2 regions of the Cedecea davisae genome follow, and region 2 is predicted to be linked to the other one. Evidence: predicted binding sites of a transcription regulator. Region 2 holds the regulator's gene; the other holds the start of a gene.
What was found. The regulator Fur, encoded in region 2, represses iron uptake genes when iron is present. The targets are predictions, from matches to a motif close to ATAATAATGAGAACNACTATCAA.
Positions count from the first base shown of each region.

Region 1: a site for Fur is predicted at 1,015-1,037, ahead of sufA (Fe-S cluster assembly scaffold SufA). Genes of this name have one in related genera too.

Region 1 covers NZ_CP172054.1:2,830,541-2,833,955, reverse strand. Annotated here, with positions in the region: gene ACG1VR_RS13550 (ABC1 kinase family protein) at 1-683, opposite strand, end outside; gene sufA (Fe-S cluster assembly scaffold SufA) at 1,080-1,448, shown strand; gene sufB (Fe-S cluster assembly protein SufB) at 1,458-2,939, shown strand; gene sufC (Fe-S cluster assembly ATPase SufC) at 2,956-3,415, shown strand, end outside.
Region 2 covers NZ_CP172054.1:3,542,025-3,545,439, forward strand. Annotated here, with positions in the region: gene ybfF (esterase) at 1-19, shown strand, start outside; gene ybfE (LexA regulated protein) at 152-430, shown strand; gene fldA (flavodoxin FldA) at 610-1,140, shown strand; gene fur (ferric iron uptake transcriptional regulator) at 1,420-1,872, shown strand; gene chiQ (ChiQ/YbfN family lipoprotein) at 1,976-2,302, opposite strand; gene chiP (chitoporin) at 2,348-3,415, opposite strand, start outside.

The DNA of each region.
Region 1 (3,415 bases), 710 kb from region 2:
GGAATGGCCACGTCTTCGGAGCTGGTGAATAGCTGATAAATTTTTTCACCGTTAGCGGCCTCATGGCAAAAATCCAGCTCCTGATGCAGCGCATTTTCCAGATAACGGACCAGCATCACCGGCTGAAATCGTGCCAGCGTTTCGCTTTGCTGCTCAACGCTTTCGGCAAGATAGCGCAGCAGGCGCAGGTCTGCTTTTATCGTGGCTTCAATCCCGGGGCGCTGGATCTTGACGATAACTTCATCGCCGTTTTTAAGGCGGGCACGGTGAATTTGCGCCATCGAACCGCTGGCGAGGGGCTTTTCGTCAAACCGGGCAAATATATCGGCGGGGGGAGCGCCAAGCGTAGCGGTAACCTGCGGTTCAAGCATCGGCCAGGGCAGCGGATTAGCGCCAGAATTTAGCTGACTTAGCGCCTGAGTCCAGGCTGGCTCCAGCAGATCGCTGCGGGTAGAAAGAATTTGCCCGAGCTTAACGAAGGTGGGGCCTAGCTCTTCGAATGCGGCGCATAAGCGCTCCGGCACAGGGCGCAAATCATGCTGATGATTACTGCTTAGCTTGTCGTGAAGAGAAGATAAGCCCAAAAGCCGCACGATATCCTGCAGGCCGTAGCGGAGCATCACTCCGGTTATCTCCTGCAACCGCACCCGGTCGCGAGCCGTGACCATAATCATTTTTATCATCTGGCTAAACTCCTTTTTTCCTTATCAGGAGGATAGCTGATAAATCGGCTATTGGGCCTGGAGCAAAATTTACGGCAGCTTGACTGAAATTTAGTGATACTTTGGTCAAATTAATACCTGTCGAGCACGCCTCCAATCACATAAATAGATATTTTCTATACATCTTTTCCCTTGCGGCGTTCAGTCGCTTTTCTACTTTGATATTTCCTTTTACACCAGTGGCTTAAACAGCTCTTTTCGCCATCGGCAAGAGTTTTACGACGGTCTATCCTTAGTAAAGACGCCCAAAAAAGCAGCGTTTCCCGAATACCCCTGTTTTCAGAACGTTGTATTGATAATTGTTATCATTAACATAAGGGTATCGGCCTTCGGGCGCAGAGACAAATGAGGTGATTAATGGATGTGCAAACCGGTTCCTTCGATCCCAGTGAATTTGCCTGGCAGGGGCTAACCCTGACCCCGGCGGCCAGCGCTCATATCCGCGAGCTGGCGGCGAAACAGCCCGAGCTGCGGGGGATACGCCTGAGTATCAAACAGACGGGCTGTGCGGGGTTTGGTTACGTGCTGGACACGGTTACCGAGCCTAAGCCGGACGATCTGGTGTATGAGTTTGACGGCGCGCGCCTGTGGGTGCCGCTCTCCGCGATGCCTTTTATCGACGGCACCGAAGTTGATTACGTGCGCGAAGGCCTGAATCAGATCTTTAAATTTAATAACCCGAAAGCCCAGCACGAATGCGGCTGTGGCGAAAGCTTTGGGGTATAGGCGGTACTTATGTCTCGTAATACTGAAGCAACTGACGATGTCAAAACCTGGACCGGCAACCTCAATTATAAAGAGGGCTTCTTCACCGAGCTGCAAACCGAGCAGATTGCGAAGGGCGTAAACGAAGAGGTGGTTCGGGCCATTTCAGCTCGTCGTAACGAGCCGGACTGGATGCTGGAGTTTCGCCTGAACGCTTATCATGCGTGGCTGAAGATGGAAGAGCCGCACTGGCTCAAAGCCCATTATGAAAAGCTTAACTACCAGGACTACAGCTATTATTCCGCGCCGTCGTGCGGCAGCTGCGATGACAACTGTGCCTCTCAGCCGGGTGCGGTGCAGCAGCCAACTAACGCGTTTCTGACTAACGAAGTGGAAGAGGCGTTTAAGCAGCTTGGCGTGCCGGTGCGTGAAGGTAGCGAAGTTGCGGTCGATGCCATTTTTGACTCCGTATCGGTCGCCACGACTTACCGTGAAAAGCTCTCCGAACAGGGCATTATTTTCTGCTCCTTCGGGGAAGCGATTCATGATTACCCGGAGCTGGTGAAGAAATATCTCGGCACCGTGGTGCCGTCCAACGATAACTTCTTTGCCGCGCTGAATGCCGCCGTAGCGTCCGACGGCACCTTTATCTACATCCCGAAAGGCGTGCGCTGCCCGATGGAGCTGTCCACTTACTTCCGCATCAACGCGGAGAAAACGGGCCAGTTCGAGCGTACCATTCTGGTGGCCGATGAAGGCAGCTACGTCAGCTATATCGAAGGCTGTTCTGCTCCGGTTCGCGACAGCTATCAGCTGCACGCTGCGGTGGTAGAAGTCATCATTCATCGCGATGCGGAAGTAAAATACTCCACGGTGCAGAACTGGTTCCCGGGGGATAACAACACCGGCGGCATCCTCAACTTCGTGACCAAGCGCGCGCTATGCGAAGGTGAAAACAGCAAGATGTCCTGGACCCAGTCGGAAACCGGCTCGGCCATCACCTGGAAGTACCCGAGCGTTATCCTGCGCGGCGACAACTCCATCGGCGAGTTCTTCTCCGTGGCGCTGACCTCCGGCCACCAGCAGGCGGACACCGGCACCAAGATGATCCACATCGGCAAGAACACCAAATCGACGATTATTTCGAAAGGGATTTCCGCCGGGCACAGCCAGAACAGCTATCGCGGCCTGGTGAAAATCATGCCGACGGCCACCAACGCCCGTAACTTCACCCAGTGCGACTCAATGCTCATCGGCCCGGACAGCGGGGCGCATACCTTTCCGTATGTCGAATGCCGTAACAACACGGCTCAGCTTGAGCACGAAGCCACAACCTCGCGCATCGGTGAAGACCAGCTGTTCTACTGCCTGCAGCGCGGTATCAGCGAAGATGATGCTATCTCGATGATAGTCAACGGATTCTGTAAAGACGTGTTCTCAGAGTTGCCGCTCGAATTCGCGGTGGAAGCACAAAAATTATTAGCCATCAGCCTCGAACACAGCGTCGGTTAAGGATTAAGGGAAAATTATGTTAAGCATTAAAGATTTACAGGTCAGCGTTGAGGACAAAGAGATCCTGCGTGGCTTAAACCTCGAAGTGAAGCCGGGCGAAGTGCACGCCATTATGGGGCCGAACGGCTCCGGCAAAAGTACCTTATCCGCGACGCTTGCAGGCCGTGAAGACTATGAAATCACCGGCGGTTCGGTACAGTTTAAGGGCAAAGATCTGCTGGAGCTTTCGCCGGAAGACCGTGCGGGCGAAGGCATTTTTATGGCCTTCCAGTATCCGGTGGAAATTCCCGGCGTCAGCAACCAGTTCTTCCTGCAAACCGCGCTGAATGCGGTGCGTGAATACCGCGGGCTGGAGTCACTGGACCGCTTCGACTTCCAGGATCTGATGGAAGAGAAGATTGAACTGCTGAAAATGCCGGAAGATCTACTGACCCGCTCGGTTAACGTCGGCTTCTCCGGCGGCGAGAAAAAGCGCA
Region 2 (3,415 bases):
CGCTGATGCGAAAAACTGATTAAAAACAGAACGACCGGGACGCAGAAGTCGCTAACGCGTTGGCGCGAATGGCGCGCTGATGTATGATGGCGCGCTTAATTGCACCGGCACCCTGCCCCTGCAGCCAGAATTCCCTGTCAGTATCCTAATCATGGCAAAAGAACAAACGGACCGTACTACATTAGATCTGTTCGCGGACGAGCGTCGCCCCGGGCGGCCTAAAACCAATCCGCTCTCGCGCGATGAGCAGCTGCGTATCAATAAACGCAACCAGCTAAAGCGCGATAAAGTGCGTGGTTTGAAGCGGGTAGAGCTAAAACTGAACAACGATGCGGTCGACGCCCTCAACCAGCTTGCCGACGCGCGTAATATTAGCCGTAGTGAGCTTATCGAAGAGATGTTGCTCGAGCAGCTCAAAAAGCTGGCTTAAGCGCTTTATACGCGCTTCGAGAAATCTGAAATCATAAAACGGTGAGCGAAACCATGTTGCAGACTGTGCACCAGGGCGTGATAGCTGTTTCCGCTGGCGATTCTGTTCTGCTATGATTGCCCTATACGTGGGCATTTAACGGCCAGCATACTATTTAGTTTCAAGAGGTTATTTTACTCATGGCAATCGTAGGCATTTTTTTCGGCAGCGACACCGGTAACACCGAAAATATCGCGAAAATGATTCAAAAACAGCTCGGTAAAGAAGTTGCTGAGGTGCGTGACATTGCTAAAAGCAGCAAAGAAGATCTCGAAGGTTTCGACATTCTGTTGCTCGGCATTCCAACCTGGTACTACGGCGAAGCCCAGTGCGATTGGGATGATTTCTTCCCAACCCTCGAAGAAGTCGATTTCAACGGCAAGCTGGTTGCGCTGTTCGGCTGCGGCGACCAGGAAGATTATGCAGAATACTTCTGCGACGCGCTCGGCACCATCCGCGACATCATTGAACCGCGCGGCGCGGCGATTGTTGGCCACTGGCCAACCGCAGGCTACCACTTCGAAGCCTCCAAAGGCCTCGCGGATGACGACCACTTTGTTGGCCTGGCGATTGACGAAGACCGCCAGCCAGAACTGACCGCAGAACGCGTTGAAAAGTGGGTTAAGCAGGTTTCTGAAGAGCTGAATCTGGCCGATATCATTAACGCCTGATTTCAATGGCGCAAATGATGAATTTGCGCCATCTTGATAGATTGCAGCAATGAAAATAATTGCTACAAGTTTGTAACTTTCTCGTACATCCCTGTACAATGTCTTCCTGATAGCTTGGCTGATAATTACTGTAAATGGCGACGCCGCCACGATTTTTCAGCCTTATTTTGCACCATACTTGCGGTTCCCATTTAGAAGCAGCAGTTCTATAATGAGACGCATTACTCTTAACGCTCACTGCAGTTTGAGCGAATCGTTAAGCAACAGGACAATTTCCGCATGACTGACAACAATACCGCATTAAAGAAGGCCGGCTTGAAAGTCACGCTTCCGCGATTAAAAATCCTTGAAGTGCTGCAAGAGCCGGTAAATCATCACGTCAGCGCGGAAGACTTATATAAACGACTGATCGATATGGGCGAAGAGATTGGCCTGGCGACGGTCTACCGCGTGCTGAACCAGTTTGACGATGCCGGGATCGTGACCCGTCATAATTTTGAAGGCGGCAAGTCCGTTTTTGAACTGACCCAGCAGCATCACCACGATCACCTTATCTGCCTCGACTGCGGTAAAGTGATTGAATTCAGCGATGACTCCATCGAGCTGCGCCAGCGTGAAATTGCCGCTCGTCACGGTATTCGCCTGACCAACCATAGCCTGTATCTGTACGGGCACTGCGCTGAAGGCGACTGCCGCGAAGACGAAAACGCTCACGCGCCTAAAGAGAAGTAAAGCGCTTTAGCGAACGCCGCCCTACTCTGACGGCGGCGCTCAAAAAAACAAAAACCGGTGAATCGCTTCACCGGTTTTTTTATCGACTAAAGAAAGTAAAGCCTTAGCCGTTGTTGGCGCGAATTTCCTGCCAAATTTTGTCGCAGCGTACTTTTGCCGCTTCGTCATTGCCGCTTTTTCTGGCCTGGATACATTTCTGGTAGTCCAGCACGTTAACCGTTTCCTTCTCGGCAAAGGCCTGGTGCTGTTTTTCCTGGCGCAGCACGTTCAGCACGCTCTGGCAGGCTTCAATTTTATCCGGGTTACCTTCCGCAGTATTGATACAGGCGCTATAGGCCTGCTTCAGGCGTGAGTCTTCCTTCGGAGCCGCAGGCTGAACGCAGGCGGACAGGCTAAAGGCTACGGCGGTAACCAGCAGAATCTTTTTCATATTCTATCCTTATCAAAATCGGGCGCTTTCGCGCCCGGTTTCACATCAGAAGATGGTGAATGGTGCGATAACGATGAATTTCACGTCACGCTCATCCTGGAACATGTTGCCGTAACCACCGCCCCAGCTTGGGATGTCTGAGTGGTTGTCGTACTGGGTAAAGTGCAGTTTGAACAGCGTACCTTTAGCACGACCTTCCTGCACGGTGTACATCGCGTCCAGACTGTAAGAAGACTCTTTGATTTTGTTGGCCGCAAGATCCTGACGGTTACCGGCAGCATCAAGCGCCCAGGTAGATGGTTTCGCATCCCATGCATAGACATAGGAGCCACCCACTGCCCAACCCGGCAGGTTCCAGTTGCTCAGGTCGTACATTGCGCCGAAGAATACCGCTTTTTCGCCGTTGGCGTTGAAGTCAGAGCGGTTATCCCACCACACGTCGAGACGGCCGTTGGAGGAAGCGTAGGTTGGGGTCATACGCTGCAGGAAGTACCCCTGCTGGCCTTCTGCCTTAACCATGGTTCCTTCGAGACGCAGGTCAACCTGGCCTACTTTATAGCCGAAGGTCAGTGCCTGCAGCCATGCGGTGCCGTCGTAAATATCGTTGATGGTATTATTGCTGGCTTTATCGCGGGTGCCGTAGAACTGGTAGCTGGTGCTCAGAGGGCTGCCTGCAACATCAAATTTGTAGCTGGCTTTAGCAAAATACTGGTCAACGAAGCCCTGGGCCTGGCCGAATGCCCCTTCCAGAATCAAGTCATTTTTGAAGTCATACTTCGCGCCGATGGAGTGCAGATAGTCGACTTTGGTCTTTTTGTCGTTCTGATAGAACTTATCCGTTTCCAGGTGCCATGGAGCCTTGTACTCGTTGGTCCACATGTAGGAGAAGCTCAGCGCGCCCGCATCGCCATAGTCAAAGGCAGCACCGGCTTCAGCACCCTGATAGGTACCCGGCATAAAGCTCCAGTGCGGAGCCAGCAGGGTCTGGCCGGTTGGCTGGATGTAACCCGCACGCGCCCAAACCGGGCCATATTTAAATTTAGCCGCGGCCTTATAGAGACTGATCCCGCTCTTATCGCCGGAATAATCTTCGCTGTAGCCTTTATTTTTGGA